Regions from separate parts of the Pantoea sp. Lu_F5_004 genome, predicted to be linked through region 2. Evidence: riboswitches for the same ligand, from Rfam matches in the RefSeq annotation. Region 2 holds a riboswitch; each other region holds the start of a gene.
What was found. Region 2 has a riboswitch for thiamine pyrophosphate ahead of thiC (phosphomethylpyrimidine synthase ThiC). Riboswitches for the same ligand answer to the same signal wherever they lie in the genome.

Region 1 (7,661 bases), on a different replicon from region 2:
GACGTACCTGAAGATGAACTGTGTGGCGTCGCACCAGGCCGGGTGTTGCCCATAAATGAACAGTGGCATCCGCACCTGATTGCCGGACTCTGTTCAATACCGGCCTTAGAGGCGGGCGATTCGGTATGGTGGCACTGTGATGTGATCCACGCCGTTGCACCGGTTGAAGATCAGCAGGGCTGGGGCAATGTGATGTATATCCCTGCTGCGCCAATGTGTGACAAAAACCGCGCCTATGCCCGGCGGGTTGCACAGGCCCTGGAGCAGGGACGTTCGCCGGGAGATTTTCCGCCGGAAGATTATGAAACAGAGTGGGACCAGCGCTTTACGCTGCAGGATCTCAATCTCAACGGACGCCGGGCGCTGGATTTGTCCTGACCCCAATCCCGCGTTGTACACCGGCGCGGGATATCCCTGCTACACTGTAGCTCCTTTTTTCTGCGAAACGCAATTATGAACCCGCGACATCATCAGATTATTCAACTGGTTAATAGCCGGGGCAGCGTAACGGTCAGTGAGCTTGCGCAGCTTACCGGGGTTTCTGAAGTGACGGTGCGTCAGGATCTCACGCTGCTGGAACGCGACCGACTGCTGCGGCGGGTTCACGGTTCCGCGCTGGCGCTGGACAGCGATAACGTCGGCACCCGCATGAATACCCGCTATCCCATCAAGCAGGCGCTGGCACGACATGCGGCCAGCCTGGTACAGGCGGGTGAATCGGTGTTCATCGAAGGTGGCAGCACCAATGCGCTGCTGGCGCGTTCGCTGGCTGACCGCGCCGATCTTACGCTGATTACCGTCAGTCACTATATTGCCCAGCTTCTTCGGGAAGCCGCCTGTGAGGTGATTGTGCTCGGTGGCCTGCTGCAGAAAAGCAGTGAGTCGGTGGTCGGCCCGCTGACGCGGTATTCCATCCAGCAGGTTCATTTTCACCGGGCATTTGTTGGCGTGGATGGCTGGCATCCGGAGACCGGTTTTACCGGCCGCAACATGCTGCGCTGTGATGTGGTGGATGCCGTGCTGGCGAAAGGCGCTGAGAGCTATGCCCTGACCGACGCCTCCAAGTTTGGTCAGATTCACCCCTATCCGCTTTCATCCGGTTATCAGGTCGGGCATGTGATCACCGATGAGACGCTGGATGCGGCGACGGTAGCGCAGCTCAGGGAACAGGCGATAGAGGTGATACAGATCGCCGCAGGTTAAGCAGAACGGTTGGGGCCTTTAGTAACGGAGTCCCGCTGCATCAGGCTGGCCGTGAAAGGTGCCTGAGTATGCCAGTCTCCGCCATCCAGCATGGTCAGCAGGCGGTTAATCGTCTCATCGATCATCTCGGTGACCGGCAGTTTCATGCTGGATAACGACGGCGTGATGTAGGGCGCCAGCGGAATATCATCGAAGCCAATCACCGAAACCTGCCCGGGTACCGCAATGTTGCATTCAGTCAGATGCTTGATTGCACCAATCGCCATCTCATCATTACTCGCCACCAGCGCGCTGAATGTCACCCTGCGTTCCAGCAACGTGTCCACGGCCGCCATACCGCTCTGCGCCGTCCATTTACCCGTCACGATTAGCCGGGAATCGGCTTCAATGCCCTGCGCGGCCAGCGCAGCGTGATAGCCGGAAAGCCGCTCCACGCCGGTCGGCGAATCGAGCGAACCGGTGATAAACGCGATCTCGCGATGTCCCTGATTCAGCAGATGGCTCACCGCTGTGGCGCTGCTGGCGTGCTGATCGCTGTAAATACAGTAGCTGTGGTTGACGCGCAGCCGCCGGTTGATCACCAGTATCGGCTGTTTATGCCGCGAGATAATCGCATCCAGCGCGTCAATGCTCAGGAAGCGCGGATAGATAATGATGCCGTCACAGCGCAGATCGAGCAGAAACTGTATCGCCGCCTCTTCCTGCTCAGCGGTGTGTTTGCCGTCCGCCAGAATCAGCTGGCGGCCCTGCTGCTCCAGTATGCGCGCGGAGTGTGCCATCAGTTCAGTGAAGTAGCTGCCGCTGTAGAGCGTATTGGTGATCACCAGTCCAATGGTCTGAGACGTTTTTGTCGCCAGGTTGCGCGCCAGCAGATTGGGCCGGTATCCGGTTTCGGCAATCGCCTTCAGTACTTTTTCACGCTTTTCCTGCCCGACATAGCCATTGCCCGAGAGCACACGTGACACTGTCGCTTTTGAGACGCCCGCCCTGTTTGCCACTTCCTGAATCGTTGCCATGGTGATGCTCCTTTGCTGCGTCGTCCTGCAGTCTACCTAAGCCTCTCAATGTTGGAAATATTTACCCCGCCTTTCAACGAAGTTACCTGGCAGCATCAGGTGATGGAGTTCACAAAAAAGAGATCTGGTTGATTTTGGCGCTTGTCGGCGCTGTAAAAGCACTTCATGATTTTGTGAAACCGGTTTCCTATTTGCCTGTCCGCAGGCGCAAAAACATAAAAACTTTGACCGATTTACCCTACAGAGAAGAGCGATCATGCCCAGAAATTATGCCGAGGTGTCACGCGCCATCGTCGATGCGCTAGGCGGCCTCACCAATATCGAAGCCGTAACTCACTGCATGACCCGCCTGCGGTTTGTGGTGAAAGATGAAACTCAGGTCGACTATCCCCGGCTCAAGGCGATCAATGGCGTAATGGGCGTGGTGCACAACGACACCCAGTGCCAGGTGATCATTGGTAACAACGTGTCACAGGCTTATCAGGCGGTGCTGGAGCTGGGCTCGCCCGCAGCGACATCGGCTGCACCCGTAAAACGTAAAATCACGTTGCGGGGCATCGGCGCCGGTATTCTTGATGCGCTGGTGGGCACCATGTCGCCGCTGATTCCGGCCATTATTGGCGGGTCAATGGTTAAGCTGCTGGCGATGATCCTGGATATGGCGGGCGTGTTTGAGAAAGGCTCATCAACGCTGGTCATCCTCAACGTAATTGGCGATGGCGCATTTTTCTTCCTGCCGATTATGGTAGCCGCTTCTGCGGCGCTGAAATTCAAAACGAACATGTCACTGGCGATCGCCATTGCCGGTGTACTGGTTCATCCCAATTTTGTTGAACTGATGGCGAAAGCGGCACAGGGTCAGGCGGTGGAATTTGCTTATATCCCGGTGACCGCGGTGAAATATACCTACACGGTGATCCCTGCGCTGGTGATGACCTGGATCCTGTCGCACATTGAGCGCGGCGTGGATCGTATTACGCCTGCCGTCACTAAAAATTTCCTGAAACCGATGCTGATTGTGCTGATTGCGGCACCCATCGCGATTGTGCTGATTGGTCCGATTGGCATCTGGATCGGCAGCGGCATCTCCGCGCTGGTCTACACCGTGCATGGCTATCTTGGCTGGCTTTCTGTCGCGATTATGGGCGCAATCTGGCCGCTACTGGTGATGACCGGGATGCATCGGGTGTTCACCCCCACCATCATCCAGACCATTGCCGAAACCGGCAAAGAGGGCATGGTGATGCCGTCAGAGATTGGTGCCAACCTCTCGCTGGGAGGATCGTCGCTGGCGGTGGCGTTCCGGACTAAAAACCGTGAACTGCGCCAGACCGCGCTGGCAGCGGCGGCATCAGCGATTATTGCCGGCATTTCAGAACCGGCGCTCTATGGCGTTGCGGTCCGCTTAAAACGACCGCTGATCGCCTGTCTGATCAGTGGTTTTATCTGCGGCGCGGTCGCGGGCATTGGCGGGCTGGCCAGCCACTCCATGGCCTCTCCCGGCCTGTTTACCAGCGTACAGTTCTTCGATCCCACCAATCCCATGAGTATTGTCTGGGTCGGTGCGGTCATGGTGTTGTCTGTGGTGCTCTCATTTGTGCTGACGCTGCTGTTAGGTTTTGAAGATATTCCTGAAACCGAGCCTGAAACCAAAACCGCACCAGAAAGCGCAACGCAACCTGCGCCCGTTACCGAACGCGCTAACGCGATTAATAGCCACTAAAGGAAAGGGTCATGCTGACCCGGAAAAGAGGATTGCATGTCTGATTCAAGGTTTCCGCAAGGATTTTTATGGGGCGGCGCACTGGCCGCCAACCAGAGTGAAGGCGGCTTTCGTGAGGGCGGAAAGGGCTTAACCACCGTTGACATGATTCCACATGGCCCGCACCGTATGCCGGTCAAACTCGGTCTGGAAAAGCGTTTTACCCTGCGTGACGATGAATTCTATCCCAGCCATGAAGCCATCGATTTCTATCACCGCTATCCGGAGGACATTGCGCTGATGGCGGAGATGGGGTTTAGCGTGTTCCGCACGTCGATTGCCTGGAGCCGTCTCTATCCCAATGGCGATGAACTGACGCCCAATCCGCAAGGCATCGCCTTTTACCGCGCGGTCTTTGAGGAGTGCCGCAAATATAATATCGAACCGCTGGTCACGCTCTGTCACTTTGATGTGCCGATGCATCTGGTGACTGAATATGGCTCGTGGCGCAATCGCAAAATGGTCGACTTTTTTGCCCGCTATGCCCGCAGCTGCTTTGAGGCGTTTGATGGCCTGGTGAAATACTGGCTGACCTTTAATGAGATTAATATCCTGCTGCACAGCCCGTTTTCCGGCGCCGGTCTGGTGTTCGAACCCGGTGAGAACAAGGATCAGGTAAAGTATCAGGCGGCCCATCATGAACTGGTCGCCAGTGCGCTGGTGACGCGCATTGCGCATGAAGTGAATCCGATGAACCAGGTCGGCTGCATGCTGGCAGGTGGCAACTTCTATCCCTGGTCGAGCAAGCCGGAAGATGTCTGGGCAGCACTGGAAAAGGATCGCGAAAACCTGTTCTTTATTGATGTGCAGGCGCGCGGAGCCTATCCGGCCTACGCCGCCCGCGTATTCCGTGAAAAAGGGGTGACGCTTGAGATTGCTGACGGTGATGCCGACATCCTGAAAAACAGTGTCGATTTTGTCTCGTTCAGTTACTACGCCTCACGTTGCGCCTCGGCAGAGATGAACGAGCAGAACAGTAGTGCCGCCAATGTGGTGAAATCGCTCACCAATCCCCATGTACCGCGCAGTGAGTGGGGCTGGGGCATCGATCCGCTCGGCTTACGCATCACCATGAATATGATGTATGACCGCTATCAGAAGCCGCTGTTTCTGGTGGAGAATGGCCTGGGTGCGCGCGATGAGATCGAATCCAATGGCGAGATCAACGATGATTACCGCATCAGCTATCTGCGCGAACATATCCGCGCCATGGGTGACGCAATAGAGGATGGCGTGCCAGTGATGGGTTATACCAGCTGGGGCTGTATCGATCTGGTTGCCGCCTCAACGGGTGAAATGAGCAAGCGTTACGGATTTGTCTATGTTGACCGCGACGACCTGGGTAACGGTACGCTGGCGCGCACGCGGAAGAAATCGTTCTGGTGGTACAAAAAAGTCATTGCCAGTAATGGCGCAGATCTTGAGTGACAACGTCACTTAAAATCTGTCGTCATGCTGTTACTGGCGCGACAAAAACGCCGGAACAGCACGCTTATTTGTACCGTTGTACTCTGGCAGTAATTATCGTATAACCAATGTCTCCGAGGGGTGTCCTGTAATGGGCTGAGATGGCGCAAGCCGAACCCTTTGAACCTGATCTGGGTCATGCCAGCGAAGGGACGGGTCGGCAGATTTTCTGCGTCATCTCCTGCAATATTCCCTGTTCCAGACCGTATGCCCGGATCTCCCTGTTACTGGAGATCCTATGTCACATCCGCTTTTCGACACCGGCTTTTATGGTCGTCTGCGCCAGCAGGCGGGCGGCCAATGGCACGCCTATATCGGGCACGAGTTTGTGCGGCAACTCGGTCAGGGCACCCTGCCACCCGCGGCCTTTCGCCACTATCTCACTCAGGATTATCTCTTTCTGCTGCACTTCGCCCGTGCCTGGGGCCTGCTGATCAGCAAACTCTCTGAGCCAGACGCATTACGCCGCGCGACGGCATCGCTTAACGCCATCGTCAGCGAACTGCCGCTTCACCAGGCGTACTGCCAGCAATGGGGCATCAGTGAGGCGGCAAAGGCGAGCGAACCCGAGGCAGTGGAAACGCTCAACTACACCCGCTACGTGCTTGACGTGGGTCACACCGGGGATGCGCTGGAACTGCTGACCGCGCTGATGCCGTGCGTTGCCGGTTATGCTGAAACTGGCCTGACACTACTGCATGACCCCGCGACCCGCTTTGAGGGGAATCCTTACGCAGCATGGATAGAAAATTACGGCAACGAAGCGTATCTGGCTGGCGTTCGCTCCTCACTTTCACTGTTTGAAACCCAGGCCCGGCAGCGCGCCGGTGAACATCGGTTTCACCCGCTGGCGGAGATCTTCACCACCGCGACCCGGCTGGAAGCCGCTTTCTGGCAGATGGGTCTCAACCATGCAGCCGCCCAGCGGAGCAGCTCATGAACCTGCCGTGCAGTCCGGTGCCGCCAGGCATTTCAATTCGCCAGCTCAGCCTGAATTATGGCCAGCAGCCACTCTTCAGCCAGCTTGATCTGGAGATCGCGGGCGGTGCTTTTACCGCTTTACTGGGTGCCAGCGGCGTCGGAAAAAGCAGCCTGATGCGGGTCATTGCTGGTCTGACGCCACCCTGTGCCGGTCAGGTCAGCGGCAGCGACGGCCTGCCGCTGACCGGACGCATCGCCTGGATGGGGCAACAGGATCTGCTCTATCCGTGGCTCACGGTTGAACAAAATGTCTGCCTCGCCAGTCGCCTGAAAGGTGAAAGGGCCGATCGCGACTGGGCGCAGCATCTGCTGATGCGGGTAGGTCTTAGCCACTCTGCGAACGCGCGACCCGCGACACTTTCCGGCGGAATGCGTCAGCGCGCCGCGCTGGCCCGCACCCTCTACACCCGTCAGCCGGTTGTGCTGATGGATGAGCCCTTCTCCGCACTGGATGCCCTCACTCGCGCTCAGATTCAGACGCTGGCTGCAGAAGTGCTGGTCGGACACACCGTGCTGCTGATTACCCATGACGCCGCCGAAGCCTGTCGGCTCAGTCACTACGTGCTGATGATTGGTTCTGCGGGAATTGAAACCTGCCCGCCTCTGCCGGGCCAGCCACCAAGGGCTGCAGACGACATACAGGTATTGCAGAGTCAGGCCGCATTGCTGAAGCAGCTGAGCAGGATAGCGGGATGAGATTACACAAAGGTTTTGCCGGTCTTCACCGTGGAGTGATGCTGTTTGCCGGACTGATTGCGCTGTGGTGGCTCGCCACACTGACTTCGGTTCCGGCCTTTCTGCTGCCCTCACCCGCTGCGGTCGCCATCGCACTGTGGCAAAACGCAGGCTATCTCGGCCATCACACTTTGATTACCCTGACCGAGATCGTCAGCGGCATGGCTTTCGGCGTGCTGCTGGGGAGTGTGCTGGCGCTGGGCATGACCTTTTCGCCGTGGCTGCAGCGCTGGATGATGCCGCTGGTGATCACCAGCCAGGCGATTCCGGTTTTTGCCCTGGCGCCGCTGCTGGTGCTCTGGTTTGGTTTCGGCATGGGCGCAAAGGTCGCGATGGCCATCCTGGTGATCTTCTTCCCGGTGACCTCCGCCTTTTTTGATGGCCTGCGTCGCGTCACGCCCGGCTATCTCGATCTGGCTCGCACGCTAGGCGCATCACCTGCAGCGCAACTGCGCCATGTCCGGCTGTTAGCCGCGCTGCCCGCCCTGGGCTCAGGA
Region 2 (7,661 bases):
CAGCAGTAGCAGGTAAGCGCGATGAACTGCGCGGCCTGAAAGAGAACGTAATCGTGGGTCGTCTGATCCCGGCCGGTACCGGTTATGCGTACCATCAGGATCGTATGCGCCGCAAAGCGGCAGGTGAAGTTCCGGTTGCACCGCAGGTTACTGCGGATGAAGCCTCAGCCAGCCTGGCTGAACTGTTAAACGCCGGTCTCGGCGGCAACAAAGACGATTAATCGTCCTTTGCCTGATAAAAACCCTGCTTCGGCAGGGTTTTTTTTTGTCTCTGATTCAGGCATTCCAGTCGTTGCGGCCAAGGCCAATGTCTTTCAGCTGACTGTCACTCAGCTTCGACAGGATGACGCGTGTCTCACGCCGCAGCTGCCAGCGTTTATAACTGCGCCACAAGTAACGAACCAGCTGGTAAGGCGTGCCTGTAAACGGTTTAGCTGCGCGATTCTCGTCGTATCCCATGATAGTGCCCTCATTGAATTGTCTGAGGACTATTCTCAGCGGATCGCTCTGTATGATACAGACGCAAAAATCACCTTTCTTTAACATACAGATTGCGGTAATGGCGATCTGAATGGTAAAAAAGAGACATAACTGTACCGGTTAATGCTCAGCTCCTGAGTCAGAGGAAATACAATGACGCGATATGAACATCTGGCCACGCTGCTGGCTCAGCGTATCGAACAAGGTTTATATCGCAGCGGTGAGCGCCTGCCCTCGGTACGCAGTCTGAGTGCCGAACATGGCGTCAGTATCAGCACCGTGCAGCAGGCTTATCATCTGCTGGAAGAGAAGCAGATGATTACGCCGCAGTCGCGCTCTGGCTATTTTGTGGCCTCGCGTAAAGCGACGCCCCCGATGCCTGCGCTGACCCGTCCCGCACAGCGGCCGGTTGAGGTAACGCAGTGGGATGCGGTACTGGAGCTGATTAACAGCCGTCTGGAAGATGATGTGTTGCAGCTGGGAAGCGGCATGCCCGATCTGACCCAACCGACGCTTAAGCCGCTGTGGAAAGCCTTCAGCCGACAGGCTCAGAAGCAGGACATCGCGCTGCTCAATTATGACAACCTCTATGGTGTTCTCGCACTGCGGCAACAGGTTGCACGACTGGCGATAGATAGCGGTTGCCAGCTCACCGCCGATGACATTGTTATTACCACCGGCTGCCATGAAGCCTTATCGGTAGCCGTGCGTGCGGTCTGCGAGCCGGGCGATATCATTGCCGTTGAGTCGCCTTCGTTTCACGGGATCATGCAAACCCTGCGCGGATTTGGCATTCGTGCCATTGAGATCCCGACCGATGCGGTAACCGGCATCAGCCTGGAAGCGCTGGAACTGGCGTTTGATCAATGGCCGATTAAAGCAGTCGTTGTTGTACCTAACTGTAATAATCCGCTGGGATTTATCATGCCTGAGCAGCGTAAGCGGGCATTGCTGGCCCTGGCGCAGCGGTTTGACGCGGCGGTCATTGAAGATGATGTTTATGGTGAGTTAGCCTGGGAATATCCGCGCCCAGCGACCATTAAAGCGCTGGATCTCGATGGCCGGGTTCTGCTGTGCAGCTCCTTTTCCAAAACGCTGGCGCCAGGTTTGCGTGTCGGCTGGGTTGCACCCGGCCGCTATCGCGACCGTGTACTGCACATGAAATATATCGTCACAGGTTCCACCGCCACACAGCCTCAGCATGCGGTCTCCGAATTTATCCGCCAGGGCCATTATCAGCCCCATCTGCGCCGGATGCGGCAAATCTACCATCGTAACTATGAAACCTTTAGCTGCTGGGTGCGCCACTACTTTCCCTGCGGCATCTGCGTTTCCCGTCCTCAGGGCGGTTTTCTGATGTGGATAGAGCTCCCCGAAGCGTTTGATGCGGTCCGGCTCAATCGCGAATTGCGCGAGTCAAAAATTCAGATAGCCGTAGGCTCACTCTTTTCGGCCTCGGGTAAATACCGTAACTGTCTGCGCTTAAACTACGGGCTGCCGATCAACGAGCAGACTGAAAAGGCGCTGGCGCTGGTGGGTGCAGCCGTCGAACGCGCCATGCTCTCGTGCCAGCATGAAACGCAGATTTCAGCTTCTACTCTCGCATAGCGAAAAGAAGAAGCAGGGCCGGCAAGAGGAGGGAACCGGCCCTGGTCAGATAACCTTAACCTGACGGAGGCCACGTTAAGGTTTTACATCAGAGCACGCCAGCAGCAACTTACGCTTTTGCGCGTCACTTTCCCGGCAGAAACGCTGGCGTTACTGGTTTTGCAGCCGCTATGCGGGACAGCTTCCACAATTCCTTATTGGTGAGGCTCTGCCAGCGCCAGCAGAGTTCGTGTTGCTTCACGCCAGTCATCTGCCTGGGTAATCGCACTCACCACCGCAATACTGCCCACGCCGGTTGCCAGCACGTCAGGTGCGCGTTCAATCGAAATACCGCCAATTGCCACGGTGGGGATATGCGTCAGGCGCGTCAGATGCCGCTTCAGCTGCTCAATGCCCTGCGGCGCGGAAGGCATCTCTTTGGTCTGCGTCGGGAAAATATGTCCAAGCGCGATGTAAGAGGGCTGGATTGCCAGTGCGCGGTCCAGTTCAGTATCGTCATGGGTGGAGAGCCCCAGACGCAATCCTGCCTGATGAATCCGGGCAAGATCGGCGACATCGAGATCCTCCTGACCCAGATGCACGCCATAAGCCTGATGCCTTATCGCCAGCTGCCAGTAGTCATTGATAAACAAGCGCGCGTCATAGCGTTTACCCAGTGCAATCGCCTGAGCGATGGCGGGCTCGGCGACCTCATCGGGCTGATCTTTGATGCGCAGCTGCAGCGTACGAACGCCCATCTCCAGCAGGCGTTCAATCCAGTCGGGGCTATCAACCACCGGATAAAGCCCCAGGCGTGGGGCGGTAGCGGGAAATGCGGGCATCGTTACTCCTCCTTAGTGGCGTCGGCGGGATGATAAAGCTCACCGCCGCGACGACGAAAACGGTCTGACATCTGCGCCATGCCCACTTCAACGGGCTCGGCGCGCGTATCCTGACGTGCCGCGAACTCGCGCACCTCCTGGGAAATTTTCATCGAGCAGAACTTAGGGCCGCACATCGAGCAGAAATGGGCCACCTTGCCCGACTCCTGCGGCAGGGTTTCGTCATGCATTGCCCGTGCCGTATGGGGATCCAGCGCCAGATTAAACTGATCTTCCCAGCGGAACTCAAAGCGCGCTTTGGACATAGCGTTATCACGGATCTGCGCACCCGGATGGCCTTTCGCGAGATCGGCGGCATGCGCCGCGATTTTGTAGGTGATCAATCCCTGCTTCACATCCTCTTTGTTCGGCAGCCCGAGATGCTCTTTGGGCGTGACGTAACACAACATGGCGCAACCAAACCAGCCAATCATGGCGGCACCGATACCTGAGGTGAAATGGTCATAGCCGGGCGCGATGTCGGTGGTCAGCGGGCCAAGAGTGTAGAAGGGGGCTTCATCGCACAGGTCGAGCTGTTCGGTCATGTTGCGGCGGATCATATGCATCGGGACGTGCCCCGGGCCTTCAATCATTACCTGAACGTCATATTCCCATGCAATACGGGTCAGTTCGCCCAGGGTACGCAGTTCGGCAAACTGCGCCTCATCGTTGGCATCCTGAATGGAACCCGGACGAAGGCCATCGCCCAGCGACAGGGAGACATCATAAGCGGCGCAGATTTCACAAATCTCCCGGAAGTGCTGATACAGGAAGCTCTCCTGATGATGCGACAGGCACCATTTCGCCATGATAGATCCACCCCGCGATACAATCCCGGTCAGACGTTTCGCCGTCATCGGGACATAACGCAGCAGCACGCCAGCGTGGATAGTGAAGTAATCGACACCCTGTTCCGCCTGCTCAAGCAGCGTATCGCGGAATATTTCCCAGTTCAGCGCCTCGGCCACGCCATTCACTTTTTCCAGTGCCTGATAAATCGGCACTGTACCGATTGGCACCGGGCTGTTTCGCAAAATCCATTCGCGCGTTTCATGAATATAACGACCGGTAGAGAGATCCATCACCGTATCGGCACCCCAGCGAGTCGACCAGACCAGTTTTTCCACCTCTTCCTCAATAGAAGAGGTCACCGCCGAGTTACCGATGTTGGCGTTGACCTTAACCAGAAAGTTGCGGCCAATGATCATCGGCTCCGATTCAGGGTGATTGATATTGGCAGGGATGATGGCGCGTCCGGCAGCGACCTCCTGACGCACAAACTCGGGCGTGATACTGGCTGGCAGATGCGCGCCAAAACTGTGGCCGGGATGCTGTTGCAGCAATACCTCACTGCGGATTCGCTCACGGCCCATGTTTTCCCGCAGTGCGATAAATTCCATTTCCGGGGTGATGATCCCCTGACGGGCATAGTGCAATTGCGTGACGCAGCAGCCTGCGCGGGCACGGCGCGGTGTCGGGAGTTGATCGAAGCGCAGATGATCCAGTCCCTCGTCAGCCAGCCGCTGCTGGGTATAACCCGAGCTGTTCTGTTCGAGAAATTCGCTGTCGTCGCGTTCAGCAATCCAGCGGGCGCGCAGCTTTTCCAGGCCACGATGAACATCGATCTGTGCTGCGGGATCGCCATAGGCACCCGCCGTGTCATAGACCGGTACCGCTTCGTTCTGCTCATAGAGAGGCTGTTCTTTGCTGCCGCCGATGTGGGTCGGGTTTAGCACGATTTCACGCATGGGAACGCGGATATCCTCGCGGCTGCCGGTAATCCAGATGCGGCGGGACTGGGGAAATGCACTACCGCTTTGCAGGGAATCGATAAATTCCTGCGCCTGGGCACGCTGTTCACGACGGGTTGTTTTTTGGTCAGACATAGCAATCTTCCTGTTAAGGGGGAACGATGCTTGTCCGGAGTTCGGAAGGAGTAACCGTATAGACAGCGTAAGCATGCTGGCATACAGAGAATATTTACTCTTGTTCCCTTCGCAGGTTCTAACCTGATCAGGTTCCGCGGATCCCGAATTAACGGTCTCAGCCCAACTGGGCACTCCGACAAGAAGCTGTTTTTACGCTGGTGTCTGATAACAGTGCCAGGCGTAAAAACCTTATATTTCAAAGCAAAAATAAAAAAGGTTCTTTGGAGCACTCTCCTCAGAACCTGTTCAGCATAAAAGGGCTACGGGATAATCTCAACCCCTTTGCCGGAGATGATGATTAAGCCGGACGCGCGATATGGCTGTCATTGGCTACCGGCGGGGGGACAAGCTGGTTGTCCCATGCCAGCTGAATCAGCTTATCTTCCAGCGTAAAGCGTGCTTCCAGCACTTCACCCACTTCGGAGAGTGCCTGCTGGAAGGTCATGCAGTTCTCGTCGTCGATCGCCTGCTGCAGGTGGCCGTCATACAGCTGCATCAGACGCTCAGTATTGGCTTCCAGCGGTGGATAGATCTGTGCGGCGGCAATCATCGGGCTGTCGCCACTCATTTCACTGATCACGCGTTCATAGATACTGAAGTGACCCGCAGAAAGATAATCGACCAGACCGTGACAGAAGTTGTCCAGAGCCTGCTCATCAAGACGCGTCAGCGCCTCTTTGTTTGGTTTAAGTCCGACCAGGTGATAATAGGTCACCAGTAGCTGACGACGGGCTTCAAGCCACGAATCGACCAGTTCATTACTGCCACCTACGCGTTCAGCCAGGACGTCTAACTGGTTAAGCATATCTAACTCCATGTGAGTTATAGTTGTTTATCTACACACTTAACATCAGGACTTCAGCGTGCGAGTTGACGCTAAGGATGACGAAATAAATGCAATGCGAAATCTCAAGCGTAGACGCTGGATGGTGGATTGTCAGCCATGAACAGAAACTTTGGTTGCCACAAGGTGATTTACCCCACGGAAACGCCGAAAAATTTGGTTTGACCGGCAGTAAAGCCCGGACCATCGGTGAGTGGCAGGGCGAAAAAGTCTGGCTGATTTGTGAGCCGCGTTCTGCCGATATGTTCTCAGTACGACAGCTGATCGATCAGGATGTGGCGCTGTTTCAGCTGGTGGGGCGCGGTGTGCAACTGGCAGAATTCTACCGTTCTCATCGCTGGTGCGGCTATTGCGGCCATGAAATGCACCAAAGCAAACATGAATTTGCCTGTCTCTGCAGCCATTGTCGCGAGCGTTATTATCCGCAGATAGCACCCTGCATCATTGTGGCTATCCGTCGCGGTGATGAAATCCTGCTGGCGAATCATGCCCGCCATCGCAACAAGGTCTACACCGTGCTGGCGGGTTTTGTGGAAGTTGGCGAGACGCTGGAGCAGGCCGTTGCCCGCGAAGTGATGGAAGAGAGCAATATCCGCGTCAAAAACGTCCGTTACGTTACCTCCCAGCCGTGGCCCTTCCCGCAATCGCTGATGACAGCCTTTATGGCGGAGTATGACAGCGGCGATCTGCAGCACGACGGTAAAGAGCTGCTGGATGCGGCCTGGTTCCGTTTTGATGAGCTGCCGTTGCTGCCACCGCCAGGCACCGTGGCGCGCCGCCTGATTGAAGATACCGTCGCCCTGTGCCGCGCCGAAGTGTGAAAGTGCTACACTACACGCCTGTTATTGAGAGAGTGTTGAGATGAGTGAACTGAAGAACGATCGTTATTTGCGTGCCCTGTTACGTCAGCCGGTTGATGTCACGCCGGTCTGGATGATGCGACAAGCCGGGCGCTATTTGCCGGAGTACAAAGCGACACGCGCCCAGGCGGGTGACTTTATGTCGCTGTGTAAAAACGCCGAGCTGGCCTGTGAAGTCACCCTGCAGCCGCTGCGCCGTTATCCGCTGGATGCCGCCATCCTCTTCAGTGACATCCTGACCATTCCGGATGCGATGGGACTGGGTCTCTACTTTGAAACCGGCGAAGGCCCGCGTTTCTCAAATCCTGTGACCTGTCGCGCTGACGTTGAGCGTTTACCGGTGCCCGATCCGGAAATGGAGCTGGGCTATGTGATGAATGCTGTCCGCACCATCCGTAAGAACCTGAACGGCGATCTGCCGCTGATTGGCTTCTCTGGCAGTCCGTGGACGCTGGCCACCTATATGGTGGAAGGCGGGAGCAGCAAGGCGTTTACCAAAATTAAGAAGATGATGTATGCCGATCCCGCTACGCTCCACGCGATGCTGGATAAGCTGGCCGACAGCGTCATCCTCTATCTCAATGCTCAGATCCGCGCCGGTGCGCAGTCCGTTATGGTCTTTGATACCTGGGGCGGCGTGCTGACCGGTCGTGATTACCGCGAATTCTCACTCCATTACATGCACAAAATTGTCGATGGCCTGCTGCGTGAAAACGACGGTCGCCGCGTGCCGGTGACGCTCTTCACTAAAGGCGGCGGACAGTGGCTGGAAGCGATGGCCGCCACCGGTTGTGACGCGCTGGGGCTCGACTGGACCACCGATATTGATGACGCACGCCGTCGCGTGGGCGACAAAGTCGCACTGCAGGGCAACATGGATCCTTCTATGCTCTATGCGGCACCTGAGCGTATCGAACAGGAAGTGGCTGGGATCCTGGAGCGCTTTGGCTCGGGCACCGGGCATGTCTTTAATCTGGGTCATGGTATTCATCTGGATGTGCCACCGGAAAATGCGGGCGTCTTTGTTGAGGCGGTACACCGTTTATCACGTCCCTGGCATCAGGAGTAATCATGGATATTG
Region 3 (7,661 bases), on a different replicon from region 2:
GGCGATGGCGTCAGTTTTAACAATACGCTCAGCGCCATCTGCGCCTGCATTGCGCCCAGCGTTGCTACCGCCGGTCCCATTACGCCTGCCGTATTGCAGTTACCCGAGGCCGTGGGCAGCTGCGGGAACAGCGCGCGATAGCCAGGCGCACCGCCACAGAATCCGCCAACATAGCCTTTGCGTCCCAGCACCGAGGCGCAGATCAGCGGCAGGCCTGCCGGATAACAGGCGTCGGAGAGCTGATAAGTCATAGCGAAGTTATCCGCCGCGTCCACTACCAGATCGATCCCCTCCAGCGCCTGCGGCAGTTGACTGGCGCTTAGCGCGTGAGGATGCGCCTCAACGCGACAGTCAGGATTGCGCTGCGCCAGCGCACGCTGAGCGCAAAATACTTTCTGCTGACCCACATCGTCGACGCCAAACAGCGTCTGCCGGTGGAGGTTGTGCAGTTCAACCCGATCGCCATCGTAAAGACGGATAAATCCCACACCCGCACCTGCCAGTAACGGCAGCAGCGTTGCACTAAGCCCGCCCGCCCCCACCACCAGCACCCTTGCCCTGCTCAGCCGCTGCTGCCCCGCTTCACCAATCTCTGGCAACATCGTCTGTCGCTGATAACGCTCCATCTTTGCTCCTTAACTGAATTGTGCCAGACCAAAAATGGGCGTAGAGGCAGACGCCATGTCGCGCTGCTCCATCAATCCCGCCTGAAACGCCTCGTGTCCGCCGTGGATCGCAGCAGCAAAGGCACCGGCCATGCGCACCGGATCGCGCGCTTTTGCCACCGCCGTGTTGAGCAGCACGCCATCAAAACCCATCTCCATCGCCTGAGCCGCCTGGCCAGGTGCGCCAATGCCCGCATCAATAATCAGCGGCACATCTTTAAACCACGCACGCATAGCGCGCAGTCCCTCGATATTCCGCAGCCCCTGGCCGGAGCCGATCGGCGCGCCCCAGGGCATCAGCACTTCACAGCCCGCTTCCAGCAACTTTTCGCCGACAATCAGATCTTCCGTGGTGTAGGGAAACACCTGGAACCCGTCAGCGCAGAGAATTCGCGCAGCTTCAACCAGGGCAAAAGGATCGGGCTGCAGCGTGTCGGCATGGCCAATCACTTCCAGCTTGATCCACGGTGTGTCGAACAGTTCGCGCGCCATCTGCGCCGTCGTCACCGCCTCTTTCACCGTGTGGCAGCCCGCCGTATTCGGCAGAATACGTTTGTTGAGCTGTTGCAGCAGCGTGCGGAAAGCGCCGCCTTCACTGCCTTCCCGCCGCAGGCTGACGGTAATAATCTCCGCGCCAGACGCGTTGATCGCCTGATGCAGAATGTCCGGTGACGGATAACCGGCCGTGCCAAGCAGAAATCGGGATTGCGGAGTAAATTGATAGAACATGGTTAACCTCCCTGCATCGGTGACAGGATTTCGAGCTGGTTGCCCGCCTCAAGTTGCTGGCTGGTATAGCGGCTACGCGGTACAAACTCCCCGTTCAGCGCGGTGGCGACGGTCCGCGGATCGATCTGCTGCTCCGCCATAAGCTCCGCCAGCGTCGTTGCGCTGGTTTCAATCGTGCGTCCATTCAGTTCAACGCGCATGAGTTATCTCCTGAGTCAGTTGCAGCATAAGTTTTTCAGCCATGATCGGGGCCAGCAAAAAGCCGTGGCGGTAGAGGCCGTTAAGTGAGAAACGGCCATTTTCGTAGCGGACTTCCGGCAGGTTCTGCCGGTAAGCAGGACGCAGACCGGTGCCGCTCTCCACGATCCGCGCTTCGGCCAGCGCCGGATGCAGGCTGTAAGCGGCGCTGAGCAATTCCATCATCGCCCTGGCGCTGATCGGGCTGCTGTCGTGGCTTTCCACCATGGTGGCACCCAGCATGAAGTGGCCTCCGGCGCGCGGCACCAGATAGCAGGGAAAGCGCGGGTGCAGCAGCCGTACAGGACGGGAGAGTTGTACGTCAGATGTGTGCAGGATCACCATTTCGCCCCGCACGGCGCGCAGGGCTGGCTGCCGATCGGTGGCGTGGATGCCACGGCAGTCGATGATTTTGCCGCCGGGTTTACCACTGTGAAAGGGGACGCCAGCCTGTTGCAGTTTGTCGCACAGTTGCTGCAAGGCGCGGCGCGGATCGAGATGCGCCTCTGCGGCGAAAAACAGGCCGCGGGCAAAGCGGTTTTCCAGCGCGGGTTCAATGTCACCGGGTGAAACCCACTGATGCTGCTGCGTCATGCTGGCGAAGCGCGTCAGTTCACGGCTGTCACGCGGCGGAGCAACCACCAGCGTGCCCTGCTGTTCCACGCCATCAACGCGTTTCGCCCACCAGCTGGCCGCGTGCTGGCCCCATTCGATCACCTGTGGCGGTGCGCTTTCTGCTTCACACCAGGGCGCGAGCATGCCGCCCGCCCAGTGCGAGGCCGCACGGCAGTCAGGCTGAGTAATAACTTCGACCGTTTCTCCCCGCTCCAGCAGCAGCGTGGCGACACAAAGCCCGGCAACGCCGCTGCCGAGCACCGACCAGCGGCTCATGGTATCCACCGGACAGGAAAAGAAAGATTCAGGATGAGATTTTTCAATTTGGCCTCGTTATCAGTTAACGAAGACCCGTGATACAGAGGGAAAAGGCAGGAACGTCGCGAATGCGCCCCTGCGGCAAGTATCTGATGAGATACCCGTCTTCCTACGCCAGTATCAACTGGGTCAGGTTCTAAGGGTCGCTAAGCCGCGCGGTGCGCTATTAGCCTCTCAGTCTCTCTGGCGAGACTCCCCTGACGGATTTAGTTGTAAGTTAAGCAGACAGCTTCGTCAAGCAGACTGCATAGAACCGGGTCAGAAAATCGGACTTAACCGGCAGAACCGAAATGCCAGTCAGTTGCGGTTGCCAGCGTCACAAAGGGTCCCGCCAGCGTCTGGTTGTGATGCGCAATAATCTTCTCCGCAGAGAGGTGGGGATTATCGACGGTGGTGTGCGCATCGGAAATCAGTACGACGCTAAAACCCAGCTCCGGGGCTGCCCGACAGGTGGTATCAACACAGAACTCCGTTTTCATCCCCGCAATCACCAGTTGTTTAATGCCCTTTTGCCTCAGCTGAAGCTGCAGGCCAGTATCCCTGAAACAGCTGGGATATCTTTTGGTGAAGACGACATCACTCTGCGGGTTAACCTGCAATTCCGGGATCAGGCGCGTCAGCGGGCTTTGCTCGTTAAAAGGGGAATCATCCGGGCCGATATGGCGTGCAAAAAAGAGAGGGACGGCAGAATCCCGGGCTTTAGTAATGAGAAGTGAGATGTTCGACAAAATCGAATTTGCGGCAAAGGGAGCCTCGGGACCATTAAAAAGGCCCTGCTGCATGTCGATAATTAAAAGTGCACTTTCAGATGTAACCATGACCTGTCTCCATTCAGTTTTTAAGAACGGAGAACAGCTCCCCGTCCGGTTCGGCGGGGAGTGAGAATCTGTTGTGTCAGGTGCCAGTCACAGAGTCGCTCACGCCGCCGCCAGGGGCGGTGGTGGTGGTGACGGTTGTGAAAGACTGAACTGACATAAACATTTTCTGACCCTGAGTTAATGCGTTAGGTGAAGTCACCCTCATAAGGATGGCGCTGACATCTACATTACCCTGTACGCCGTCGCTTTTAAAGCGCCTGCAGCGATTGGGTTACCGCGTCGGTTATTTCACGTATGCGCGGTTCGGCGCGGCGATAGTAAGTCCATTTCCCGACTTTGCTGGCTTCAACCAGCCCCGCATTGTGAAGCGCTTTCAGGCATAACGAGGTGGCGGGCTGTGATAAGCCCGCCTTGTCCTGTATGAGGCTGGCACAGACGCCATACTGATCGAAGGGATAGAGCTGGGTATAGCCCGCAAACGCTTCGTCAGGATTTTTAAGCCACTTCAGCACTGCCACTCTGGTCGGGTTGGACAGTAACTTCAGGGCATTTTCGGGGGACATGCCGCCTCACAGAATATCAGGATGGGTAAAATGGATAGTCAGTATAGCCTTTCTCAGTGCCGCCATACAGGGAGGCGTGATCGACCTCATTCAGCGGATATCCTGATTTAATCCGCGCGGGCAAATCGGGATTAGCGATGAATGAGCGGCCAAAACCAAACAGGTCGCCCCAGCCTTTTTCCAGCACATGCTGCGCTTTTTCAGCCGTGTAGCGACCCGAATAGATGATCGGAGAGCGGAATGTTTCCCGCAGCGCGACACGGAAGCTCTCTGGCATCTCCGGACTATTGTCCCAGTCGGCTTCAGCAATGGAGAGATAGCCAACTTCCAGCTCGTTCAGCAGTGCTGCTGCGCGGATGTAGGTCGCGTGTGGATCACTTTCAACCAGGCCGAGATAGACGCGCTCTTCGTCGGTACTGGTAAACAGAGGCGCAAATCTGACGCCAACGCGGTGGCTGCCAAATACCGAGCTGACCGCCTCAACGACTTCTCGCAGGAAGCGCAGACGATTCTCAGCAGATCCGCCATATTCATCCGTACGGAAGTTGGTGTGCTCAGAAATAAACTGGTTAATCAGATAACCGTTGGCGGAATGCAGTTCCACACCGTCGAAACCGGCCGCTTTGGCATTCTCCGCCGCGCGTCGGTAAAGCTCTACGATCTCTTTAACTTCCGATGTAGTCAGTGCGCGTGGCTCGCTGGGTGCGGTCAATATGCCGGCGCCGGGTCCGGTTTCAATAAATACCCGGACGTTATCGGCTGCAATGGCTGAAGGGGCAACGGGTGCCTGCTTGCCCGGCTGCAGTTCATTATGCGACACGCGGCCAACATGCCAGAGCTGGCAGAAAATCGTGGCCCCTTGCTGATGTACTGCCTCTGTTACCTTTTTCCAGCCGGCGATCTGCGCTTCGCTGTGGATCCCCGGCGTCCATGCATAGCCCTGCCCGCGAGGCTCAATCTGGGTGCCTTCGGTGATCATCAGTCCCGCGCTGGAACGCTGGCGGTAGTACTCCACCATCATCTCGCCGGGAATGTTGCCCGGTTGTTCACTGCGGCAACGCGTCAGTGGCGGCAGTACAATGCGGTTACGAAGCTGAAGGTCGCCCAGACTCAAGGGGGTAAAAAGTGACGGCATGACAAAAAATCCTCTGATGTGTGAAGAGGCGACATTATATTTACACATTTAAATTTGTAAATGTGTAATCTGTGCTTTTTGTCCAGGGCGGTATCGGTGGTTTCTGGCAGAGGGTCACTATCAGGGTGGCGTGCTGACAGCGCGTGGATTAACAGTCTCTCAGCGCAGCGCCTGACTGCGTAACGTCAGGAGGAGATCCTGCAGACCCCGCTTTCAGGCAAATTGCTTCGCCGGGACGGAGGTGCTGTCTGCAGGATCATAAGAACATCAGGAGGCGTATTTTTCAGTGAACGCCTGCCACTGCTGATGATAAACCTCCAGTTGACTGAGTGCGCCATCAATGGAGAGCTGTGCTTTGTTGTCAGGATTCGGCGTGGCACGAATCAAATCGGCAAAGGTGCTGAAGACAGAGTCCATATCACGGCCCGACTTGATGGCTTCCATCATCCCGGCCAGCTCCACCTGTGGCCGTGCGGTAACGCTCTCAACCTGGCTGAGATAATCACGTGCGCTCTCCTGCATGTCGCGTGTTCCATGACGCATGGCTAACGTCAGCGTATCCTGTGCTCCCAGCAACGTCTGACGTTCACGAATGGCGACTCTGAGGCTTATCATCTCATCAGCAATCTCATTCGCCTGCTTCTGGTTATCGCCGGAGACATATTTTTCTATCAGTTTATGGAGCTTAGACTGCGTCAGGGTCAGCGCCATGGCTTCCGAGGTATCCGAATTGTCGTACTGATTACGGCCCACCTGGCCTTCAGCCAGCACCTCATGGAGTGCAGCGGCAAACTCATCCATAGCGGTCTACGTATTGGCAGCCGCGCATTTATCCATTTCAGACAGGGTTAATTCAGAGGAGACGTTGTGAATAATGCACTTCCATTAGACGCGCTTGGGCCACGCATTTGTATTATGGGTCCCTCGAACAGCGGAAAATCGACCTTAGCTGAGGCCATTGCTCACAAAACAGATCTACCCGCGGTTCATCTGGACCAGCTTCACCATATTCCGGGCAGTCAATGGGTGCCAAGAACACCGGCAGAATTTCTCCGTTTGCATGCTGAGGCGGTGAGTCAGGAAAGATGGGTGATGGAGGGTAATTACACAAAATGCATTGAAGAACGATTCGCTCGTGCCACCAGCTTAATTCTGCTGGATGTAAAAGTGACAGTGGCACTGCTGCGGTATATTCGCAGATGTTACTCATCCACGCCGCGTATTGGCGGTCTGAAGATGGGCAGAGAGCCGATGACCCTTGAGATGCTGAAATATATGATCTGTACTGCCCCACAAAATCGGAAGCGGCATAAAACGCTTTACGACCAGGTCAGACTGCCAAAACTTCTGCTTCCTTCTCCCCGCGATGTCAAAGCCTGTTCTGACTACTGGGGATTACAGCTAACGAATAATGATCGATGAACGCAGGCTGCCGGAATAACGTCTGTTTTCCGTTAATGGGGTCGCTTTGACTCAGTAACCTTTTTTGAAAAAAAAGAAGCACCACTGCCCTCAATCAAAAAGCATTAAGCTCGTCAGAAGAGAGTCCAGCGAATCTACCGACCCGGCATGATTCGTCTCTGAACGGGTTGTGTCCCAGGGCATGGCGTCATCAGTACAATAATCACCTGTGCACTGCATATCAGCAGGCTCACTGAGTAAACCAACCGGAAGCCAGATATAAGGCCTGCCACGCAACCGGTTAGGCACTGTAGAGCCACAACTGGCGCAAAAATCGTTGCGATAACCTGTGGGTTTGCGCCATGACGCGATCTGGTTCTCACCGGAAATCCAGCTGAAGTCACTCTCTTTTACGATCGTTGCTAGGTTATAGCCGGTTCCGCTCTGTTTTCTGCACAGAGAACAGTGACAACGGTAATAGCGCGTGGGGGTTATTGATATTTCGAAAGCAACGGTTTCACACAGACATGCGCCTTTCATTTCATCATCCTGTTCACTCACATTCCTGGTTTGTCTGACTACCTGCGCGACCATAGTGGTGTTTGGGTAAGAGGCTGCTGAAGCGCTACCGCAACCCTGTCATTTTAATGCCGCTCCGGCTCATTGCATGATCTTTTGCAGTTTTGGGCCAGAAGCGGATAACCCCTCGTACACCTTCATCAGTACTAACTGCGGCTGAATACCAGTTTCAGCCCTGCCAGCGCAAAGCAGCAGGCTAATAGCGCATCGAGTCCGCGACGAATGCGACGGTAGAATGCGCCCATCATGGCAGTTGAGAACAGCAGAGCATAACCGCCGAACACAACCACGCAAATCACCGCACAGCCGCAGATGATTATCGGCAGCGTGGCGGCGACCACATCCGGCTTCAGTGCAAACGACATAATGGCCACCCAGGTAAGAATCGCTTTGGGGTTGCCGATATGCATCAGGATACCCTGACGGAACAGTCTGCCATACGCGACACGCTCATCGCTGGCTTTAAAATCGCTGGCCTCAGTGCGGCGTAAAGCAGATTTGCCGGCTTTAAACGCCAGCCATAACAGATATAACCCTCCGCCAATTTTTAACACGATCAGCAACTGTGCAAAGGTTGCCAGCACGGTCAGCACACCGCAGG
Region 4 (7,661 bases), 480 kb from region 2:
CGATCAGCGCATTGGTGAAGATCACCAGCCCGTCCGCCGACGCCGGCAGGCCAATAGTGGCGTTAAACAACAGGAAAAAGCCGGTGGCGAGCACGATGCCTGGCATCGCCAGAATCAGCATGCCGCTGGTGTCGATAAGGGTTGCCGCCGCCGGGCGCTGACGCAGGCGCAGCTCGCGACTGCTCCACAGCAGCATCATGGTCAGCACCACACAGAGCAGACCGGCGCCGGTGGCGATGCGCAGTGAGGTAAACGTCGCCTGCCAGAGTGCAGGCTGCGCCAGCGCGCCGCGCAGTCCGCCGTGCAGACCATCGATGATGACCGCCGCCAGCGGGGGCAGCAGCAGGATCAGCGCCAGCAGGATCAGCAGCGCATCAACCAGCTGCGCCCCGCGCGAATCCTGCGGATCGCGCCAGCCGTTCAGCTGGCTGGTTCCGGCGGGAATCGCCTTGCTGAAGCGCTGGCTGAGCAGCACCAGCGTCACGCAGCAGCCAAGCTGGATCAGCGCCAGCAGTGCTGCGCGTCCGGGATCGTAGTCATAACTCAGTGCCTGGAAAATCGCCAGCTCGATGGTCGTCGCCTGCGGGCCGCCGCCCAGCGAGAGCACGGTAGCAAAGCTGGCGAAACAGAGCATGAAGATCAGCGCGCCGGTCGGCAGCAACTGACGCCGCAGCCATGGCCACTCCAGCAGACGAAAATGGTGCCAGCCGCGCAGGTCGAGCTGTGCCGCCAGCTGACGCTGTTCCGCCGGAATGCTTTCCAGCGCCTGCAGCATCAGGCGGGTCGCCAGCGGCAGGTTAAAGAAGACGTGCGCCAGCAAAATGCCCGGCAGACCGTAGGGAGAGAAGTGGTAATCAATTCCTGCCAGCTGGCACAACTGCGCCAGCCAGCCGACACGACCATAGACGGTGAGCAGACCAAATACCGCCACCAGCACCGGCAGCACCAGGGTCATGGCGCACAGACGCAGCAGCAGCTGACGGCCAGGGAAACGGCGTCGATAGAGCGCGCGCGCCAGCGGCATCGCCGGCAGCAGCGACAACAGCGCGGAGAGCAGCGCCTGACCAAAAGAGAAGGCGATAACGTGATGCAGGTAATCATCCTGCAGCAAGCTGCGCCAGTCATTCTCTGGCGCGGCGCTCCAGAGTGCACCGAAGGCCAGCAGCGCCACGCTGATTAACAGCAGCGTGGCGAGCGAACCGGGGATAAGCCAGCGCGGCATCAGCGGCTGACGGCGCGTTGCCACTGGCTGATCCAGCCTGAACGCTGGCTGGCAACCTCTTCCGGCGAGAACTGCAGGGCGGTGGAGGGCACAGTGAGCGCGCTAAAACCGGCAGGCAGCGGCGTGTCGATTACCGGGTACATCCAGTTACCGGTCGGGATAGTGCGCTGGAAGTCGGGTGACACCATAAACTTCATAAACTGCTGTGCCAGCGCTGGCTGTTTGCTGCTGGCTAACTGCGCGGCAACTTCAACCTGCAGATAGTGGCCCTCTGCAAACGGCGCGGCGGCATAGTTCTCCTTTTTCTCTTCGATGATGTGGTAAGCCGGTGAGGTGGTGTAGCTCAGCACCAGATCGCCTTCGCCCTTGAGGAACAGGCCATAGGCTTCACTCCAGCCTTTGGTCACCGTCACGGTTTTCTGCGCCAGCTTTTGCCACGCCTGCGGTGCCTGATCGCCATAGACTTTCTGCATCCACAACAGCAGACCTAAGCCGGGGGTGCTGGTACGGGGATCTTCGTAGATCACCCGCCACTTCTCCGGGCTGTCGACCAGCTCTTTCAGGCTTTTTGGCGGATTCTTCAGCCGGGTTTTGTCATAGACAAACGCGAAGTAGCCATAATCAAACGGCACGAAGGTGGTGTTGTGCCAGCCGCCGGGCAGTTTTAATTTCGAGGCATCGACCTGACTTTCGGCAAACAGACCGGTTTTCTGTGCCGCCTGTACCAGATTGTTATCCAGCCCCAGAACCAGATCGGCTTTGCTGTTTTTCCCTTCCATGCGCACGCGGTTCAGCAGCGACACGCCATCTTCCAGCGTGACGAATTTCAGTTCGCAGTTGCACTGCGCCTCGAAGGCTTTTTTAACCGCCGGGCCAGGGCCCCAGTCAGCGGAGAAGGAGTCGTAGGTGTAGACCGTGAGAACCGGCTTAGCCGCCAGAACGGGGGCGGAGAGTAACAGCAGCACCGGCAGAACTTTGTTTAACACTTTGCGCTCCTTCAGGAGAATAGGGGATGAGTCGCAAAGGATCTGAGCACAGAGGCCTCCCAAATCCCTACGTCGGTATTAACCGAATCAGGTTCGACGGGTATCTCTCAGCTGCTTGCTGGTGGCAGGCGGCACCCCGTTGAGAACGTCACATTCTAGTCATTTCAGCGCCGGGGCGAAAGCCTCACAGCGCGGGTGGCGCGAACCAGGCGGATTTAAAATCAAACCAGCCCAGCGTATTCATCCGAACGCCGCGCATGCTGCGCTGACCTTCAAGCAGCAGCCAGTGGTGAAACAGCGGATGAAGACCCGCTTCTTCGACTAACTGTTTACTCCATTCAGCCAGCGGCAGCGTTTTCTCGCGCCAGCGAGCCGCATCGCTGTGCCAGTCGATCGGCAGACAGTGATGCAGCAACGGGATCTCATAAAGCTGCGCAAACAGAGAGTAATTCAGCGGCAGGGTAAAGTTCACGCTGCCAAGCCAGATGTCACTTTCCGCTTCGCCCTGGTACCAGCTTTCGTAGCTGATTTCGCGGGTTTCCAGCGTGACGCCATGCTCTGCCAGCAGCGGACGCAGCGCGTTAGCGATGCCTTCATGCTCAACGTGCTGGCTGTACCAGGTCAGCGTCAGGTGGGTTAAGCCGGCCGGCTTTTCCACTGGCGTCAGGTCGCGCCGGTGATGCCAGCGTGGCAGCAGGCCATACGCCGGAAACCAGTAGCGCTGGTAGCCGACACCGGCGTGATTGAGCAGGGCGATAGGATTAAACAGGTAGCTGACCCAGCGCCGGACTGCCTCGTTGCGTCCCTGCTCTGAACGCTGGTCGAACAGCAGATAGTAGCATCCCTCTTCAAGACGGCTCTCCTCCTGAATCTCATCGGCTCCGTCGCCCTGCAGGCGGACACCGGCATAGACCAGCTCATCGCTGATGTCGGGCAATACCCAGATAGAGACATCATCAATCAGGGCGCGAAAACCAAAATAGTCATCAAACGCCTCGATCTTCAGCTGACTCTCCTGATTGCGGATCACCCGGTAAGGACCGGTGCCAACCGGCTGGCGGGCAAAATCGTGCAGCGTCGGCCATTCGCGCGGCAGGATCATCGCACTGACGCTGCCCAGCAGCCAGGGCAACCCTTCATCGGGCTGGCTTAAGCGGATATCCAGCGTCCAGGGCGCGGGCGAGTCGATCTGCTCGATATGGGAAAAGAGCGGATGGGGGCGCTGACGCTCGAGCGTGGCCAGCACATCCTCCATCTCCAGTTCTCTGCCGTGATGGAAGCGAATCGCCGGACGCAGAAAAAAGCGCCAGTGAAGCGGAGAACTCTGCTGCCAGTGGTGCGCAATATCGGGCTCGATTTCCCCGTTTTCCTCATTTATCCGCGTCAGACCGTTGAAAATCTGTCGCGCAATGTGGGTTTCGGAGCGCCGCAGCGGCGAACCGGGCAGCAGATTGAGCAGCGGACGATAGTAGAGCACCCGCAGGATATGCTTGCCCTGACGGAAACTGCGCCCCAGGTGCGCGGCGATCATCTGTCGCACCTGATTTTTATCGCCCACCAGCTGGACCAGCTGATCGATGCGATCCTGCTCCAGCAAATCCTCGGCACGCTGCTGCTGCAAAGCCAGTCCGGTATAGCAGAAGGTAAGCTGTGAACGCTTGCCGCGCCCGGCTTCCGCCTGCCAGATCAGCCAGCCCGCGGCCTGCATCCGGTTGAGCAGATTGCGCATATGGCGGCGCGAGCAGTGCAGCAGGTCAGCCAGTTCGCTAAGGGTAATCTCCTGCGTTTGCCCCTGACAGCTCTGCCACAGGCGAATGAACTGCTGCTTCAGACGTGATGAGGACATAAAAGGGGAACTCCCGGTCAAAAGCGCTCTGTTTTTCTTGCCCTATTTTAAGAGCAAACTTTGCGTTATGGGAAGAGCGGGAGGCATTCAGCACTGAATGGCGTTCGACCCTGACTTCGCTGTTCAGCGGAGTGCTTTTCTGAGTAGGGTGCATTTACACCGCCAGCAGATGATCTCTGCTGGCTTTTTTCATATTGCGCGGTATCGTCTACCCTTCTTTTCCCCTCTGTTTGTTCTGTAAGGGATTTCGGTATGAAATCGCTGTTAACGCGGCAGCGCCGCATCAATCCGGTTTACCTCGCATTTATGGTCGCTTCGTTCATGCTGGGCATTGCGGGCGCACTGCAGGCGCCGACGCTCAGCCTGTTTTTGACGCGCGAGGTGCAGGCGCGGCCCTTCTGGGTCGGACTGTTTTTCACCATCAATGCGGTGGCCGGTATCGTGGTGAGCATGCTGGTGGCAAAGCGCTCTGACAGCGTCGGCGATCGTCGTCATATTATTCTCTTCTGCTGCCTGATGGCCCTGGTCAACGCGCTGCTGTTTGCCTTTACCCGCCACTATCTGACCTTGCTGACGCTGGGCGTGCTGCTGTCGGCGCTGGCCAGCGTCTCGATGCCTCAGCTGTTTGCGCTGGCGCGGGAATATGCCGATCAGTCGGCGCGTGAAGCGGTGATGTTCAGTTCGGTGATGCGTGCGCAGCTGTCGCTGGCGTGGGTGATTGGGCCGCCGCTCTCCTTCGCGCTGGCGCTGAACTACGGCTTTGTGACGCTATTTATGGTGGCCGCCGCGCTGTTTCTGATCTGTATCCTGCTGGTCTGGTTCACCGTGCCGTCGGTGCCACGTTCGCAGCCCCTGATGCAAAGCGGTGGGCTGCCGTTAAGTGGCTGGCGCGATCGCGATGTGCGTTTGCTGTTCCTCGCCTCAGTCGCGATGTGGACCTGCAACACTATGTATATCATCGATATGCCGCTCTATATCAGCACCACGCTGGGGCTGCCTGAGAAGCTGGCCGGTCTGCTGATGGGGACGGCGGCGGGGCTGGAGATCCCGGTGATGCTGCTGGCCGGACATTACGCACGGCGTATCGGCAAGCGCCGGTTAATGCTGATCGCGGTGGCGGCTGGCGTACTGTTTTATCTGGGGCTGGTGCTGTTCAATTCCCGCACGTCGCTGATGGTGTTGCAGCTGTTTAACGCGGTGTTTGTCGGGATTATTGCTGGCATAGGGATGCTGTGGTTTCAGGATCTGATGCCAGGACGGCCTGGTGCAGCGACCACCATGTTCACCAACTCGATCTCGACCGGCATGATTCTGGCTGGCGTTATTCAGGGCACGCTCAGTGAGCGGCTGGGACATGAGGCGGTTTACTGGCTGGCATTCGGGCTGGCGATTGTGGCGCTGGTGATGTCGGCGCGGGTGCGCGACGTATAAAGAAGAAGGGCGACCCGATGTCGTAATGCCAGTCAGTTAAGCGACAGGGGATAACGCAGTCTGGTGCCGGGCAGGGGCTGGCGGTCCTCGCGCCGCTGCGCGGTTCCTTCACTTCATTCCTCTGCCTGACGGACCGCCGGGGATGGCACATCCTGTGCCGCCCCGCCTTTCGCCCGCGTCCTGCGGGCTCTCCTGGCAGACTCATTCTGTTCAGCGCTGCGGATTGCCTGCCCCTGATCGCCACCGGCCTGCTCTTAAGCTTCTGGTGCGTGCTGTTAAAAAGGGCACGAGAGTGGAGGCCTGAGCGCCTCTGCTGCTGAAAGGGCTATCCGCAGCGCTGAGGCGTGACGGCGGGCCAGAAGTCCACGCCGGGAAGCGTGGACAGTTCGGGCCGGCCAGGGAGGGCCGATCCCCGAACGGTTCGCCGGCACGCCGTCAAAGCCGAAGGCACCGCGTGAGCGGCGCGAGGACGGCCCGGCAGCAGCAGCGGTGCGCTGGCCCGCACTGCGGCTCGCTCGCCCATGAAAAAAGCTGCCACGTTTGACCGTGACAGCCTTTACCAATCTAATCTTAACTGATCAGCATTACGACCGGATGTCGCCCTGCTTTAACTCAATCAGCGCAGGAAGGCGGGCTGATTCTGCTCATACTGCGAAATGGAGGCTTCGTGCTGCAGCGTCAGACCGATGCTGTCGAGGCCGTTAATCATGCAGTGGCGGCGGAAGCTGTCGAGCTCGAACGAATAGACTTTATCGCCAGCGGTGACCGTCTGCGCTTCCAGGTCTACCGTGAAGCTGATGCCGGGCTGGTCCGCAACCAGTCTGAACAGCTCATCCACTTCCTCTTCGCTTAACTTCACTGGCAGCAGCTGGTTGTTGAAGCTGTTGCCATAAAAGATATCCGCGAAGCTCGGCGCAATCACCACGTGAAAACCAAAATCGGTCAGTGCCCAGGGCGCATGCTCACGTGAAGAGCCGCAGCCAAAGTTTTCACGCGCCAGCAGGATGCTGGTGCCTTTGAACTCAGGCTTGTTCAGCACAAAGCCGGGCGTTGGCACGGTGCCCGCGTCATCTTCAAAGCGCCAGTCGTGGAACAGATGCTGTCCAAAACCGGTACGTGTGACCTTCTGCAAAAACTGCTTGGGAATGATCGCGTCCGTATCAACGTTCGCGGCATCCAGCGGCGCAACAATGCCGGTGTGCTGAGTAAATTTATTCGCCATGACTTAAGCTCCTGTCGTCAGTTCACGGATGTCGGCAAAGTGGCCGGTTACGGCAGCCGCCGCGGCCATCGCCGGGCTGACCAGATGAGTACGTCCACCACGGCCCTGACGGCCTTCAAAGTTACGGTTGCTGGTTGACGCGCAACGCTCGCCCGGATTCAGGCGGTCATTGTTCATCGCCAGACACATAGAGCAGCCTGGCAGACGCCATTCAAAGCCCGCTTCCAGGAAGATTTTGTCCAGACCTTCCGCTTCGGCCTGCGCTTTCACCGGACCGGAACCCGGTACCACCATGGCGACCACACCAGGCGCGACTTTGCGGCCTTTGGCGATGGCGGCGGCGGCACGCAGATCTTCAATACGTGAGTTGGTGCAGGAGCCGATAAACACTTTATCAATCGCTACATCGGTCAGTCTGATGCCTGGCTGCAGGTTCATGTAGGCCAGGGCTTTTTCGGCTGAGGCGCGCTCAACCGGATCGGCGAACGAGGCCGGATTCGGGATCACCTGATCAACGGCAATGACCTGACCCGGATTGGTGCCCCAGGTGACCTGCGGTGCAATCTCTTCAGCATGCAGCGTTACCACCGCATCATATTTCGCGCCTTCGTCAGACTTCAGGGTGCGCCAGTAATCAACGGCCTGCTCCCATTTCTCACCCTGCGGCGAGAACTGACGACCTTTCAGATAGTTGAAGGTGGTCTCATCCGGTGCCACCAGGCCCGCTTTCGCACCCATCTCAATCGCCATGTTGCACAGGGTCATACGACCTTCCATGCTCAGCGCCTGAATCGCCGGACCGCAGAATTCGACCACATAGCCGGTTCCGCCTGCGCTGCCGGTTTTGCCGATGATCGCCAGCACGATATCTTTAGCCGTAATGCCGGTTGACGCCTGGCCCAGCACTTCAATCTTCATGGTTTTTGCGCGACCCTGTTTCAGGGTCTGCGTCGC

Region 1: another riboswitch for thiamine pyrophosphate. It lies ahead of ACR8BN_RS19440 (TenA family protein); the one in region 2 lies ahead of thiC (phosphomethylpyrimidine synthase ThiC).
Region 3: another riboswitch for thiamine pyrophosphate. It lies ahead of ACR8BN_RS21055 (FAD-dependent oxidoreductase); the one in region 2 lies ahead of thiC (phosphomethylpyrimidine synthase ThiC).
Region 4: another riboswitch for thiamine pyrophosphate. It lies ahead of thiB (thiamine ABC transporter substrate binding subunit); the one in region 2 lies ahead of thiC (phosphomethylpyrimidine synthase ThiC).

What each region holds. Positions count from the first base shown of each region.
Region 1 is NZ_CP194947.1:96,118-103,778, reverse strand. It holds gene ACR8BN_RS19465 (DUF1479 domain-containing protein) at 1-378, shown strand, start outside; gene ACR8BN_RS19460 (DeoR/GlpR family DNA-binding transcription regulator) at 454-1,203, shown strand; gene ACR8BN_RS19455 (LacI family DNA-binding transcriptional regulator) at 1,200-2,219, opposite strand; gene ascF (PTS cellobiose/arbutin/salicin transporter subunit IIBC) at 2,476-3,942, shown strand; gene ACR8BN_RS19445 (6-phospho-beta-glucosidase) at 3,979-5,409, shown strand; TPP riboswitch at 5,516-5,618, shown strand; gene ACR8BN_RS19440 (TenA family protein) at 5,687-6,388, shown strand; gene ACR8BN_RS19435 (ABC transporter ATP-binding protein) at 6,385-7,125, shown strand; gene ACR8BN_RS19430 (ABC transporter permease) at 7,122-7,661, shown strand, end outside.
Region 2 is NZ_CP194946.1:3,893,129-3,900,789, reverse strand. It holds gene rpoC (DNA-directed RNA polymerase subunit beta') at 1-221, shown strand, start outside; gene ACR8BN_RS18075 (DUF1127 domain-containing protein) at 277-459, opposite strand; gene ACR8BN_RS18070 (PLP-dependent aminotransferase family protein) at 634-2,088, shown strand; gene thiE (thiamine phosphate synthase) at 2,283-2,909, opposite strand; gene thiC (phosphomethylpyrimidine synthase ThiC) at 2,912-4,834, opposite strand; TPP riboswitch at 4,922-5,022, opposite strand; gene ACR8BN_RS18055 (Rsd/AlgQ family anti-sigma factor) at 5,175-5,681, opposite strand; gene nudC (NAD(+) diphosphatase) at 5,771-6,541, shown strand; gene hemE (uroporphyrinogen decarboxylase) at 6,582-7,649, shown strand; gene nfi (deoxyribonuclease V) at 7,652-7,661, shown strand, end outside.
Region 3 is NZ_CP194947.1:443,255-450,915, forward strand. It holds gene ACR8BN_RS21040 (HesA/MoeB/ThiF family protein) at 1-626, opposite strand, end outside; gene ACR8BN_RS21045 (thiazole synthase) at 636-1,394, opposite strand; gene thiS (sulfur carrier protein ThiS) at 1,397-1,594, opposite strand; gene ACR8BN_RS21055 (FAD-dependent oxidoreductase) at 1,584-2,522, opposite strand; TPP riboswitch at 2,654-2,773, opposite strand; gene ACR8BN_RS21060 (cysteine hydrolase family protein) at 2,837-3,382, opposite strand; gene ACR8BN_RS21065 (ArsR/SmtB family transcription factor) at 3,631-3,945, opposite strand; gene ACR8BN_RS21070 (alkene reductase) at 3,962-5,080, opposite strand; gene ACR8BN_RS21075 (hypothetical protein) at 5,348-5,881, opposite strand; gene ACR8BN_RS21080 (AAA family ATPase) at 5,948-6,502, shown strand; gene ACR8BN_RS21085 (GFA family protein) at 6,593-7,021, opposite strand; gene ACR8BN_RS21090 (LysE family translocator) at 7,207-7,661, opposite strand, start outside.
Region 4 is NZ_CP194946.1:3,413,349-3,421,009, reverse strand. It holds gene thiP (thiamine/thiamine pyrophosphate ABC transporter permease ThiP) at 1-1,246, opposite strand, end outside; gene thiB (thiamine ABC transporter substrate binding subunit) at 1,222-2,208, opposite strand; TPP riboswitch at 2,255-2,357, opposite strand; gene sgrR (HTH-type transcriptional regulator SgrR) at 2,393-4,054, opposite strand; gene ACR8BN_RS15965 (MFS transporter) at 4,307-5,485, shown strand; gene leuD (3-isopropylmalate dehydratase small subunit) at 6,102-6,707, opposite strand; gene leuC (3-isopropylmalate dehydratase large subunit) at 6,711-7,661, opposite strand, start outside.